Regions from separate parts of the Peribacillus sp. NPDC101480 genome, predicted to be linked through region 1. Evidence: riboswitches for the same ligand, from Rfam matches in the RefSeq annotation. Region 1 holds a riboswitch; the other holds the start of a gene.
The links. Region 1 has a riboswitch for glycine ahead of gcvT (glycine cleavage system aminomethyltransferase GcvT). Riboswitches for the same ligand answer to the same signal wherever they lie in the genome.
Positions count from the first base shown of each region.

Region 2: it holds a riboswitch for glycine, as region 1 does, so the genes downstream of both, ACQKMF_RS07630 (amino acid permease) here and gcvT (glycine cleavage system aminomethyltransferase GcvT) in region 1, are expected to answer to the same signal.

Region 1 covers NZ_JBNNSB010000001.1:1,010,368-1,017,877, reverse strand. The annotation lists gene gcvPA (aminomethyl-transferring glycine dehydrogenase subunit GcvPA) at 1-1,267, opposite strand, end outside; gene gcvT (glycine cleavage system aminomethyltransferase GcvT) at 1,285-2,391, opposite strand; glycine riboswitch at 2,530-2,613, opposite strand; glycine riboswitch at 2,617-2,704, opposite strand; gene ACQKMF_RS05070 (DEAD/DEAH box helicase) at 3,081-4,769, shown strand; gene ACQKMF_RS05065 (YqhG family protein) at 4,747-5,544, shown strand; gene ACQKMF_RS05060 (YqzE family protein) at 5,591-5,776, opposite strand; gene comGG (competence type IV pilus minor pilin ComGG) at 5,884-6,270, opposite strand; gene comGF (competence type IV pilus minor pilin ComGF) at 6,263-6,745, opposite strand; gene ACQKMF_RS05045 (hypothetical protein) at 6,693-7,031, opposite strand; gene comGD (competence type IV pilus minor pilin ComGD) at 7,018-7,461, opposite strand; gene comGC (competence type IV pilus major pilin ComGC) at 7,469-7,510, opposite strand, start outside.
Region 2 covers NZ_JBNNSB010000002.1:12,004-19,513, reverse strand. The annotation lists gene ACQKMF_RS07655 (acetoacetate--CoA ligase) at 1-1,846, shown strand, start outside; gene ACQKMF_RS07650 (TetR/AcrR family transcriptional regulator) at 2,060-2,653, shown strand; gene ACQKMF_RS07645 (antibiotic biosynthesis monooxygenase family protein) at 2,764-3,087, shown strand; gene ACQKMF_RS07640 (NADPH-dependent FMN reductase) at 3,157-3,699, shown strand; gene ACQKMF_RS07635 (hypothetical protein) at 4,913-5,158, shown strand; glycine riboswitch at 5,437-5,536, shown strand; glycine riboswitch at 5,540-5,596, shown strand; gene ACQKMF_RS07630 (amino acid permease) at 5,899-7,278, shown strand.

The DNA.
Region 1 (7,510 bases):
TATGGTCTTTCAGCTCAGGATAAACCGTCCCTAAATCAAAGCCGCCGATCATCCCTTTTTCAAAAAGGCTTTTATTGATTTCTGAAAACGAAGCAGGCAGTTTAATGATAAATTCATTGAACGAAGGACCGTCGAATATCAGTTCCACCCCTACTGCCATAATTGCTTTTTTCGCATAATGCGCTTTTTGAATATTTTGCACGGCCATTTCCTTGACACCCTTTTTCCCAAGGGCGGTCATTGCAACAGAAGCTGCCAACGCATTCAAAGCTTGATTGGAACAAATGTTGGATGTGGCTTTGTCACGGCGAATGTGCTGTTCACGAGCTTGTAGCGTTAGTACAAATCCCCTTTTACCATTTTCATCCACGGTTTGACCGACGAGTCGGCCCGGAACTTTCCGAACAAGTTTATTAGTAACCGCAAAATATCCACAATGAGGTCCACCGAATGCCGCTGGAATGCCGAATGGCTGGGCATCCCCCGTTACGATATCTGCACCGAGTGCACCAGGGGATGTCAAAGCTCCCAATGCAAGCGGATTACTGGAAACGATAAACATGGATTTGACGCCATGAATGATTTCTTCCATTTCCTTCAATGGCTCGATCCGGCCAAAAAAGTTCGGATATTGCACGATCACTCCTGCAATGTCCTCATTCGCCAATTCCTTTAAAGCAGCTAAGTCCGTCACACCGTCTTTATAAGGAATTTCGATCACTTCCACGCGTTGCCCTTTCGCATATGTCTTCACGACTTCTCTTGATTCAGGATGAACGGTTCCTGAAATGAGAATCTTCTTGCGCCGTGTCTGTCCTGAAGCAAGCATGGCTGCTTCAGCCAGCGCTGTCCCGCCGTCATACATGGAGGAGTTAGCCACATCCATGCCCGTCAATTCACATATCATCGTTTGATATTCAAAGATTGCTTGAAGCTCTCCCTGTGAAATTTCAGGCTGATAGGGTGTATAAGCCGTGTAAAATTCAGAACGGGATAGAACATGATCGACGATGACCGGTGCATAATGGTCATAGACACCCGCACCAAGGAAGGAAGCATAGTTTTTAAGATCCGCATTCTTGGCAGCAAGCCTTGATAATTCTTTCATTAATGCTGGTTCCGATTTAGCAGGCTTGATATCGTATTCTCCTTGAAAACGAACGCTCTCAGGGATATCATTGAAAAGTTCTTCAGCAGTGGATACCCCTATCGCTTTCAGCATTTCTTGTTTATCTTGCTCTGTCATGGGTAAATAACGATGTTTCATCTAATGACCATTCCCCTCTATTTACGTGGTTTTTTATAAAAAGGTGTTTGTATTATAACGGCTTTCAAACGTTTGGAACGGATCTCCACTTCGACTTCCGCATCCAGCACTGAAAATTCCTTATCGATAAGTACCAAACCCACGTTTTTCTTCAACGTTGGTGATTGGGTACCGGTCGTGACCTCGCCAATGACTTTATCACCGCTGTAGACCTTATACCCATGACGTGGAATGCCACGGTCTATCATTTCAATTCCCACAAGCTTGCGAGGAGCTCCTTTCTCCTTTTGCTCAGCAAGAACGGCTTTCCCGAAAAAATCAACTTCCTTATCGACTTTTACTGCAAAACCAATCCCGGCTTCTATCGGGGTGATGTCTGCTGAAAGCTCCTGCCCATACAACGGCAGTTTCGCTTCAAAACGCAGGGTATCACGAGCACCTAAACCAATCGGCTGAACTCCCTCTTCGTTTCCGGCATCCATAATCGCCTTCCAAAGGGCTGGACCATTTTCACTGTCACTATATATCTCAAAGCCATCCTCACCAGTGTATCCAGTACGGGATACCATCGTGGAGATACCGTTAATCATGACATTTTCCTTGAACTTGAAAAATCCAATTTCACTTAAAGCAGTATTTCCCGATAGTTTTTGTAAAATCTTCTCTGCAGATGGCCCTTGAAGTGCCAGCTGTGTATAGTCACTAGATACATTCTTGATTTGGACATCTTCCGATAAATGAGCTTGCAGCCAATTGAAATCTTTTTCTGTGTTCGCTGCATTGACCACGAGCAGATAGTCATCCTCAGACCTTTTATACACGATTAGATCATCAACCGTGCCTCCGTTTTCATAACACATGGCGGAATATTGGGCACCGCCCTGTTTCAGCTTTGATATATCATTAGTCAGCATCTTTTGTAAAAAGGAAAGGCTCCCAGGACCCTTAACATCGACTTCACCCATATGGGAAACATCGAATAACCCCGCTTTTGTACGTACGGCTTCATGTTCGTCCTTTATACCCGAAAATTGGACAGGAAGTTCCCAGCCGCCAAAATCAATCGTTTTACCTCCGTATTCACGATAAACCTCAAATAGTGGTGTTCTTTTTAAATCGGTCAAAAAATGACCCCCTTCAGATTTTTTTAAATTAATTGGCTTCATTATCAAAAGCTTCTTGTCATTACGCATCAGATATATCCTGATTCATGATGTGAAAAAAGCACAAAAAAGGACAGAGAAAGCCCGTTTGAGCTTTTTCTCTGTCCTGAAACCTGAAAGTTTACCTATGTAATAGGTTTTCCCCTTTGGTGGCCGTCCCAAAACGGGCGGCGCTCTCCAGAGTTGCGTCCAATAAGAGTTCTTTTGCCTGAGAGATTCACTGCTAAGTTTGCTCCTTCGGCGCTACATCCGTAGTCTCTCCCCTTATCTTCACCCGCATATAAATGGTCTACCAATGAAAGGAAGCGAATAAGCCACCAAACATCGGTAAAACCTCTGAGCATCGTGGAATGCATTCTCTGCCAATTCTCCTGAAACCTCAGAAACCGTTTGATTGGTCTCCTTCAGTAATCTTGGATAAATTAGAAGTCTATAGCCCATACTAAGAAAACGCGAACTGCAAAATCGATGTACAAAGATTCTTTGTAGCGTTGGGAAATTGGAATTTTCTAAATATACTTATATCCTACCCTAAGAAACTTATCTCTGCAATATCTTTTGAAGAGAAATATTTTTCTTACTTCACATATGAAATGTTCGGGTTTTGACCTTTTATTAAGGAAAATATGATTTAAGAGGGAGTTATTTCTATGAAAATCAATATATCCTTTAATTCTGAATGGAATGACGAGTTTCTGCAAAAGATGGAAAATGACGGTCCATGGGGAAACTGGGAGCTTTATAAGCTCGCGGTTCAAATGGAGGAAAATCTTATCATCCCTGATTTTGAAGGTTTACAGGCGCCCAAGCACCTTCCGCAGTTAACCCCGCTTCCCCATCAATTGGAAGCAGCCAAGCAAGTGGTGGAAAAGATGAATGGAAAAGCCATTTTAGCTGATGAGGTAGGGCTCGGAAAAACAATTGAAGCTGGATTGATCCTAAAAGAGTATATGATTAGGGGCCTTGTAAAAAAAGTTTTGATCCTTGTTCCGGCTTCCCTTGTCACACAATGGGCTTTTGAATTGAACACCAAGTTTCATATACCGGCAGTCGTTCAGAGAAAAAGCTATGTTTGGGACTCCTGTGATGTGGTCATTTCATCCATTGATACAGCGAAACGAGCTCCACATCGAGATATCATTTTCAAGCAGGAATACGACTTCATCATTATTGATGAAGCTCATAAACTTAAAAATAATAAGACGAAGAACTATGAATTCGTCCAAAATCTGAAAAAGAAATTTTGTTTACTCCTGACAGCCACTCCGATTCAAAATAAAGTCGAGGAAATTTTCCACCTCGTTTCGTTATTGAAACCAGGCCACTTGGGAAATGCCTCACTTTTTTCAGAAAAGTATAAAGGGAAAGGCCGGAACATTATTGAAGATGAACACCTAAAGGAACTTGTCAACACTGTCATGATTCGAAACCGGCGGGCCGATACTGGCATTGAATGGACAAAACGGCATGTGGAGACCATCACCATTGAATTTTCTCCAACGGAACAAGCATTGTACGATGCTGTTTCCAAATTCAAACCTATTTCGGATGGTTCTAAAGGAAGCGCCTTTTCGGCTCTCACTCTCCAAAGGGAAGCATGCAGCAGCAGAGAGGCGGTCTTTTATACATTAAAGAATATGAAAAATAAATATGATCAGCCTTCCCCTGACTTTTTGGCAAAGCTTGATGATTTATTTTCTAAAGTGAATGAAACGGTTCAGAACTCAAAGGCTGAAAAAGCTTTGGAACTGATCAAGAAAATTGATGATAAAGTCATTATCTTTACCGAATACCGGGCGACTCAGCTATATCTACAATGGTACCTACAGCAGAATGGAATTTCTTCAGTTCCTTTCCGAGGCGGTTTTAAGCGCGGAAAGAAAGACTGGATGCGAGAATTATTCCAAAAAAATATACAGGTATTGATTGCAACAGAAGCTGGCGGGGAAGGGATAAACCTTCAGTTTTGCCATCACTTGATTAATTTTGACCTGCCATGGAACCCGATGAGGCTCGAACAGAGAATCGGACGGATACACCGCCTTGGTCAGGAAGAAGATGTGATGATTTATAACTTTGCCACGAAAAATACAGTGGAAGAACATATTCTAAAGTTACTATATGAAAAAATAAATTTATTCGAGAAAGTAATCGGCGAATTGGATGATATTCTAACCAAACTGGATATTAACAACATTGAAGAATATTTGATTGATGTAGTCGGTGAATCCAAAACAGAGGGCGAAATGAAAATCAAGATGGATAATTTTTCGTCGTTAATCCAATTCGCCCAATCAATGAAGGAAGGTGAGGTTCATGCAGCAACGGGAAATTCATGATTTTTTAATAACTTACTTTAAAGCCAATGATTGTGAAATACTGGATAATGCACCAACCCACCTTACAGTCCAATTGACGATTGATATGGATAAAGAATTAATGAACAGACCCTTTTATTGGCATTATCTAGAAAAAACAGGCGGCGTTCCAAACCCAGCACAGATGACTTTCATTACCGATCCAGAACTAGCTCCATCCGATTTAAAGGGAGAAATGATTCATTTTGGCTCCCCTCGCCTTCACCAGATTATTCAATCTACCAAAAAGCTGGCAGGATATACTAGACTTTTTGAGGATACCCCTCCATCAAAAGGGGGAAATAATCCTTTGTTTCCTTGGCTGACCCTGAATGTGAAAATATCCTATCAATGCGATCGTAAAAAGGATACCTTCATGTCGATCGGTTTGAATTTAATCTCAGGTGAGATCATGGAAAGGTTTCACCATCGGGTTTTACCGATAAAGGTCACCCCCAAAATACCGGATTACTCCTTTACGCTTTCACCGCTCATCATGCCCAAGAGCGGATTGGCAAGACTGGATACATACATCAGGACCAGTTTCGAGGATGATGACCATTCCTGGGCAGAGGAAGCAATGCTTCGCTGGCAGAATGACTTGAATTTATTGGAGCATTTTTACAAGGATATGGAGGAAAAAAGTGAGAGCTATTTTACTGAAAAAGATGCCTTAAAAGCTCAATATGAACCTAACATCCGAATATCCATCATCAACGGAGGGTTATTTTACCTTTCTGATAGGGCATTGGGATAAGTAAGAACAATAAAAAAACAGATGCCCTAAATTCAGGACATCTGTTTTATTTTTTGATATTTTTCCTTACGAACATCGACAAAGCAAAAGGGACAATGCCAAACCAATGGGACATACCATGATTTTTATCCTCTTTTCTGTGACGGCGCTTTTCTTTTCGTTCTTTTTTCGTCAGATTAAAATACTCGACAAGCTGCTGAGTCAGATATTTAATATAAGCGTTTGTAGACATATAAAATAATCACCCTATGCAAAGTATGTCCCGTTTACGCAGCTTTTATTCCTTTGCTTGTTCCCTGAACACGTGTACCTGACTTAAAAGAATGTTGATTTTGCGTATTAAACAGCCTGCTTTTCCAACCATTCTTTCACTTTCCCAGCTTCTTTATCGTATTGAATGATGACCCTTCCCTCGCGGTCATTTTTAGTCGTGGAAGAGAACTCGATATAGACATAAGGACCTTCTTCTTTCATTACGGAATACCGCACCACACCATTAGGGTATGAAATTTCCCCCTGGATGATTTTTGGGATCTCTTCGCCCCACTCTGCCGTCACATCCTTGATCGCTAAATGGACAAGATGGTCGGCCACAAGCGATTCTTCCACTTCTTTATAAAATTTTTTATCAATGATAAACTGATCGATCATTAGTATTGTGAACATGATGAAAACACTCGCTACAATCATGACCATCGGGAAAACGACTCCTTTTTGATTATTCATCGACTTTCGTGACATTCCTAAAGAAAGGATGAAATCTTCGACTGAAAGTAGTCCCTGCTTTATCCGTTATATTTATAACAATGACACTGCCATCCTTCTCAACCCGGAATTTCGAAATGTTCTGTAAGATGACCTCATGCCCCATACCATTCACTCGTCTTCGGACCTTATCTTCATATTGTTCAAACGATGATAATTGTTCATCTGAAAGCAGCAAATATAATTTATTTCCCATTACATCCTGAGCTTTGGAACTCCGGACCTCCTGCTTCATTTGCATGGTAAAGACCTCCCACTCTTTAGGATGCAATTTATCAACGGACCCCATCTGGGTGTGAATGATTGAAAAAAGCTGTAGAACAAAAAGGGACGTCGTCATTAATATCATTAAAGAAAAAAGCATTTCGATCATCGTAAAGCCATCATTTTTTCGCAGCATCACAAATGGATTCAAGATTACCCGATTCATCTTCATAACGTACACACCCTTCAATCATCCCCGGGAAATCCCCATTGTCCTTCCAAACCAATTCATAGGATCTTCTTTTGTAAATGATTTCCTGACCATTTGCTTGTATTTCCCCATCCATGAACGCCGTCAATCTTTCATATAATAAATGGTGGGCTTCTGTCCTTACGGCAATATCTTTCCGATGCGTCATTAACTCTTCAAGAATCGGTAAAATGGCAAGTACCAGGAAAATACAAATGGAAAATGCGGCCATCAGCTCAAGGTAAACGTAACCTTTACAATTTCTCAATCCTGAACCTCCCTTTACCGATATTGAGGACCAATTTGTACATTCCTTTTGACGTGTCAATCATAATCGTTCCGGCTTTTGAAGCATTTCCATACTGATTAAAATGGAAGCTAAACCCCAAAGTGCCACTTAAAAACTGAATATCCTTTGGTATGCTCCTCTCTAGAACGATTCCTTCCTTATAAGATGACACGGTATAAACCTTTTTGGCATTATTAATATGAAGGTAGATCAAGCTCTCATGACTGATGGCATACTGCTGTGCATAGAAGATATCTTCATGGAATTGAGAAAGAAATAGCCTATTTTCCATGCCTTTAGTGAAGCTAGGATATAGATTAGGACCGATGGAAATCAGTAGTACAAAAATAACGAGGACAATAAGGGTTTCAGATAATGTATACCCCCCATTGGACTGCCGTATATTCACTTCCCTCCTACTCAACGACCGTTATCTTTCCTTTACTATCCAAACTAAT
Region 2 (7,510 bases), on a different contig from region 1:
GGTAGATGAACTGGAGGAATTTTGGGCTTCAATTTGGGATTATTGTGATGTAAAAGCAGCCAGGAAATATGACAGGGTTTTAGCGGAGCAATCAATGCCAGGTGCGAAATGGTTCGAGGGGGCAAGGCTTAATTATGCTGAAAATGCATTATGGAATGAGCAAGAAGAGAAAACGGCGATTTTTTTCCGTTCCGAACATATCAGGCAGCAGGAAGTCAGCTGGAAAGAGCTGAAAGAAAAAGTAGCTTCTGTCGCCCATTCATTAAGGCAACTTGGTGTGAAATCCGGTGACCGTGTTGTTGCCTATATGCCAAACATACCTGAAGCTGTCATAGCTTTCTTGGCAACAGCAAGCATAGGTGCCATTTGGTCCAGTTGTTCACCTGACTTTGGGGCAAGAAGCGTCATAGATCGTTTCAAACAGATTGAACCGGTTGTATTACTGGCTGTTGATGGATATCAGTACAATGGAAATGTATATGATAAAACATCAGTCGTCTCCCAGCTTAAACAGGAATTGATCACTGTAAAGCATACCGTTCTGGTACCTTACATAGAAAAAAAGAATTTGGAAGTGAATCTGGCAGATACGATTCCTTGGGATGACCTTTTAAAAGAAAAGACAGAATTATCTTTTGAAAATGTTCCGTTCGATCATCCGCTTTGGATTCTCTATTCATCTGGCACAACCGGAATGCCAAAACCAATTGTACAAGGGCATGGCGGTATATTATTGGAGCATTTAAAATCAACAAGAATCCATCAAGGCATGACTTCCGAGGATACTGTATTCTGGTTTACGACGACAGGCTGGATGATGTGGAATCTCCTTATGGGCGGTTTGCTTAATGAAGGGACCATCGTCCTTTATGACGGCAGTCCTTCTTTTCCGAATATGGATGCCCTTTGGGAATTGGCTGAAGATACAGGCATGACTTTCTTTGGAACAAGTGCACCATTCCTTACGAATTCCATGAAGTTAGGAAACAAGCCAATGGGAAAATATGATTTATCGAAATTGAAGGCTCTTTTTTCAACTGGGGCTCCATTGTCTGGCGACGGTTATAAATGGGTGTATGAGAATGTCAAGAAGGATATCTGGCTCAGTTCATCCAGTGGCGGAACCGATGTTTGTGCCGGATTTGTAGGTGGCGTTCCAACATTGCCCGTAAGAATCGGAGAGATACAAGGAAGAGCATTGGGTGTTTGTGCGGAAGCTTTTGATGAGCATGGTCAAACATTGATTAATGAAGTCGGTGAATTGGTAATTACCAAACCGATGCCATCCATGCCGCTATACTTCTGGAATGATCATGACGGGACAAGATACTACGAGAGTTATTTCGATACGTATCCTGGCATATGGAAACATGGTGATTGGATAAAGATTGACGACAAGGGCAGCTGTATCATTTATGGTCGTTCCGACTCGACCATCAACCGTTCTGGTGTACGGATGGGAACTAGTGATATCTACCGGGTCGTCGAAGCGATCGACGAGGTGATGGAAAGCCTTGTCATTGATAGGGAAGTGCTTGGCCGCGGTTCCTCACTGCTGCTGTTCGTTGTCCTTAAACCCGGTAATGGCCTGGATGCAGCATTGACGGCAAAAATCAAGGAACAAATCAGAGGGCATGTGTCCCCTCGCTTTATCCCTGACCAAATCCATGTCGTTGAACAAATTCCGAAAACCTTGAACGGAAAGAAAATGGAAGTCCCGATACGTAAAGTGTTATTAGGTTTCGAGTTTGATAAAGTAGTGAATGCAGACTCCATGGGAAATCCAGAATCGCTACAGTTCTTTAAAGAATTAGCTCTCGAGTTGAATGAGAAAAAAATATTCTAGCAATCAGGCGGAGCAAAATGCTCCGTCTATTATTAGTTTTCCTGAATGGGTATGGTGTTAATTCTCCAATAAGTTTCTATCATTTGGATTGGCCTACCGTCTTAAAAAGAATATGTATTGCTGGAAATATTTCCTTGACAATTTTAAAACAGCTGAATAGAATAAAATATATAGTCAGTAAGTACTGACAGTCTATTCAGGGGAAGTGAGAGCATGAGCAGCAGTAATAAGCTAAGTACCGATGATAAGCTGCTGTTGGCGGCAATCGATCTAATCGCAGAGAAGGGATACAATGCTGTTACTACTCAGGAAATTGCTGGTGCCGCAGGTTTGAGTGAAAAAACACTGTTTCGTCGGTTTGGAAGCAAGCTAAATCTTCTAGAAAAAGCATTTGATCGATATCATTATGCCGAAGAGATGACAATACTTTTTAATGAAGAGCAAATCGTGTGGGACTTACATTCAGACTTACAACTGATCAGTCGAACATATCATGAAATCATGAATCGTAACCGTAAAATGATTATGATAAGTATCAAGGAGGAAGGCAATTTACCTGGGTTTCGAGAAAAAACACAAAAGCATCCTCGACAGTTACTGAAAATTTTGACAAACTATTTTAACACGATGTATGAGAAAGGAAAGCTTATTCACACTGAACCAGAGCTTCAGGCACTGTCGTTCATGATGATGAATTTTGGAGCCTTTATGAACAACCTGGATGCCGATGAAAACTATCCAACCGTATCCCTGGAGGCATTTATAACTGAGAGTGTGCAAATATTTACTAGGGCTTTAACTCCCTAGTTTTTTATTAAAAATAATGACAGTCAGCACTGACACCTTTTAATGATAAAAGAAGATGCCAATTATTAATGAATTGAAAAAAATATGTTAAATGACAGGAGATTATGAATATGAAATCAAGTAATACAATAGTATGGATTAATGTATTTACAGCTAAACCAGGCAAACTAGATGAATTGGTTGCTATCCAAGCTGAAGAACTACTCAATTTTAAGAAGGGATCACAAGGTGTTCCTGGTTGGATCAGCAGTCGTTGGCATCGTTCTGTAGAAAATAATAAGGCAATTATGGTAACTACCTTTGAGAGTATTGATTTTCATAAAAATTGGTTAGAAAAAAGTGAATTTAGAGAACATCTTAACAAAATAAACCATCTCATTGAAGATACAGAAGGTGGGTACTACACGTTAGTGGAAGAGATAAAAAATATGTAATCAAACAAATTATGAGGTTTTTATTCTTAACCAATTTATTTGCCAGTCATTAACGAGGAGGAGAAAACATTGGAAAAATTAAATATCGGAATTATCTTAGGAAGCACACGTATAGGACGCGTAAGTCCACAAGTAGGAAGTTGGGTAAAAGAAATAGCTGATGAACGAAAAGACGCAAATTATGAAATCGTCGATATCGTAGATTTTAACTTGCCATTTGTTGGAGAAGGCACTGGTAAAGAACCAGGATTATTAGCTTGGTCAGAAAAACTTTCTGGCTTGGATGGTTTTGTGTTTATCGTACAAGAATACAATCACAGTATTACAGGGGCCCTAAAAAACGCACTTGATTCCGCACGTGATGAATGGAACAACAAAGCTGCGGGCATCGTGAGCTATGGTTCAACTGGCGGAGCCCGTGCAGCTGAACATTTGCGTGGCATCTTAGGGGAATTACTAGTTGCGGACGTTCGGGTAAATCCAACATTATCGCTATTTACAGACTTTGAAAACTTCAAGACGTTTAAACCAGCTGATTTACACCTTGGGAATGTAAATGCAATGTTAGATCAAACGATTGCATGGAGCGGTGCCTTAAAAAAATTAAGATAAGCTTGATAGTTTACTAACCGCCTTTAAAGTAGCTTTCCTTGCCATGCCACTATACTCTTACATGGATTATGCACAGTTAAAAAGCAAAACGGCCTTCTAAAATTCAGCCTAGTTTAAAAGATTTAGTATAGCGGAATATTTAATATGTTTATTGAAAATGGTGACAAACCATTGGTTAGTTCTATAAGACCTATTGTAGAGTTGACACAAACTGTGCGATTATATGGGCACATAAAACGCCCGAAGGGGCAAAAAGTAAATGTTTCTTTAATTTTCTTTCGCATCTTTCTATTACTTTGCGAATAAAAAGTCCTTAACGAGTCTTTTTAAAGAAATGTATGGAGCTACACCATGCTTAGAATATATTGATTCGTTAAAAAGTATTATATAGAAGAAACAGAAACATTGATCAATTCACCAGAAATTTTAAACTATATTGGAAACCGTACTAACCAAACATGATCAATCGTAGAAACGGATACAGCAATGTTGAAACAAATGAAGTTATTGCTACAAGTTCACCTTACTTTAAATCAGATGTGTCTTGAATGTACATTTTTTTTTACCTGAATTGAATATCAATAAATGACCGCGAATGAAGAAAATTATTTTTCAAAAGCTTTATGGTTTTCTGAAGCATTGTTTACAGGTATACAGCGCATCTATTTAAGTACTTGGGACTTTCTCTTTATATGCCTTATAATACATCTGTTAAACCAAAGGAATTAGAACGAGTATATTTAAATTATATGATTTACTAAAAAAAATTGTTTAAGACATTCTTTATTCCTATTTAACGATTAATGGAATTCATTTTTTATATTAGAAAAGTGATTATATAATAAAGTCATTGTTGCTATGAGCTCCAATGACTTTTTCTATTTTAAAGCAAAACTTCTTTCGAATGGTATATTTACTTGCTAAGTTGAGTATTCACCTCCCTTTTTTGATGTGAATATTTGTTAGTGAAATATCTTACTATCTATAAAAGAAATATACAAAAATAATAAGTATATATAGATTTGATCATACTGTATGAATATGTTTTAAAAGAAGCTGGTAAAATGAATCGGGAATGGTTTCGTTAACACGTCAAGCATTGTGAAAATGGATACGTGATGATATATATAAACCCTATTGACCCAGATTATGTTATTCTATTTTTGTTTACATCAGTCCGTCAGAAAAACTGTAAAGGGGGTATAAGGTTAAAATGGTTAAGGAAAAGAAACTCAAGCTAAAGAAGCCAAAGAAGTGGTGGGGATGGGTTCTAGCATTTGTCATCATAGCTAATACAGTTGGTGGTGGGGACAAAGAGGAAGTTGCTAAAGAAGAGCAGGCTTCTGAAAATACTGTTGAACTTAGGGAGGAAGCTCCTAGACAATCTTTACTGCTGCAAGGAATTTCACGAGTCTCGAATTTTCTCTTTTTCCATACATCAATTATGTTAAAACTATAGATATTATTTCCTCTCCCGGCTTTGAATTTTGCCGTATTGTCAATCGAAAAATGCCGATATTTTTGCATATACATAAGCGTGTTTGGGATTTCTAACAACATAGAAAAGCTGCTAATAAGCTTGATTTTTCATAGCTAATAACCTCTAAAATATCCTGATCATAAAGTTCAAATTTGTCCATTTTTAGATTTCAGAAAATATAGTTTTTTCAGATAATCATTGAAATATCCATTAAAAACCGATAATATACAACTATTAAAACAACTTTATATCAGCGGATGATGATTGTGGGAGAGTCTAAACAATGTTTAGCACCGAAGGAGCAAATCCTATAAAAGCAGGAACTAATCTCTCAGGTAAAAGGACTACAATTGGACGCGTCTCTGAAGAGAGCCATAGGCCACCGAAGGAGTTAAACTCTCAGGTAAAAGGACAGAGGAAGGTAGGAAAATACCTATCTTTCCTCTGCCCTTTTTTGTACTTGGGAAGATAAAAAGAGAGGAGTGTTAATTGAGATCTGTAGATAAATGATCTATCCTTTGATTTGTACAATTAATGCTATATTTTCAAAAATGGTTGGTAGCTTTAGTTTAAAAATCTATATCCAGTACCCATCAAAGAAAACGCTTACATCAGTGAGACAGTCTCCAGTACGCTATTAATTCACACTCATTGAAAGGCTGACCCTTTAAAAGGGGAAAATTCCAAGTAGCCTAAAAAAGTAGAAGGTGGGAAATCGTATGCAGGAACAAAAGTTGGATAGAGGGCTAAAAAACAGGCACGTACAACTCATAGCTATTGGAGGGGCAATCGGAACGGGATTATTTCTTGGGGCAGGAAAATCTATTCATTTAGCCGGGCCATCAATTCTATTTGCTTACATGATTACAGGCATCATTTGCTTCTTAATCATGCGCGCACTTGGAGAACTGCTCTTATCTAATTTGAACTATCATTCCTTTGTTGACTTTGTAAGAGACTATTTAGGTAATATGGCTGCATTTGTAACCGGCTGGACCTACTGGTTTTGCTGGATTTCAATCGCAATGGCCGACTTAACGGCAGTTGGTCTTTATACTCAGTATTGGTTTCCTTCCGTACCGCAATGGATGCCAGGATTAATTGCACTAGTCATTCTGCTATTTATGAATCTTGCAACCGTAAAACTTTTTGGCGAAATGGAATTCTGGTTCGCATTAATTAAGGTCATCGCTATCCTAGCACTAATTGTTATCGGTATTTTCATGATTATTAAAGGCTTTTCCACTGATTCAGGCGCAGCAAGTTTCACGAATCTATGGAGACACGAAGGGATGTTCCCAAATGGAATAAATGGTTTTGTCCTCTCATTCCAGATGGTAGTGTTTGCGTTTGTGGGCATTGAACTTGTAGGACTTACAGCAGGTGAAACAGAAAATCCAGAAAAAGTTATCCCCAAAGCGATCAATAATATTCCTATTCGGATTATAATTTTCTACATTGGCGCACTTATTGTCATTATGAGTGTTTATCCGTGGAACGCAATCATCCCAACGGAAAGCCCATTCGTCCAAGTATTTGTGGCTGTAGGTATCGCTGGTGCAGCTGGTATCGTTAATTTTGTCGTCCTAACATCGGCTGCTTCGGCATGTAACAGCGCAATCTTCAGTACAAGCCGGATGGTATATTCACTTGCCAAAGATAAAAATGCACCTGTACCGTTTGCAAAACTTAATGACCGAAAAGTACCTTCCAATGCATTGTTCTTTTCAACTGTTGTCATTTTAATTTCCGTTGTTTTGAACTATTTAATGCCTGAAGGTGTATTTACCTTGATTACAAGTATTTCTACAGTATGTTTCATCTTTATTTGGGGAATTACAGTCATCAGTCATTTGAAATACCGTAAAACAAGGCCAGATCTAGTGAAAAAGAACAAATTTAAATTACCACTTTATCCAATTTCCAATTACTTGATCCTTGCTTTCCTAGCGTTCGTCCTTGTGGTTCTTGCACTTGCGGACGACACTCGTGTTGCCTTATTCGTTACACCTGTATGGTTCATTATGCTGATTGCGATTTATAAGATGGGCAAAACGAAGGTGGATCAGGCGAATCAGAGAGAGATAGCGGGGAATTAAGAGTCAAGAAATCCTTTGATTCTATTTGCGGTGTTTGTCCAGATAGTTGCCGCTCCATATTTTCCAACTCGGTGAGTAAAAAATCTGTCCGTTTTAAAAAAACAAAGATATCTGGTTGATCTTATGATAATTCGAAATAAATATTTTAGAATAGTATTGTTAGCGCTTTCAAAAATGCTTGACATAATTATGCTCAACAATTATTCTAAATGTACTAAATTGAATAAGCGGA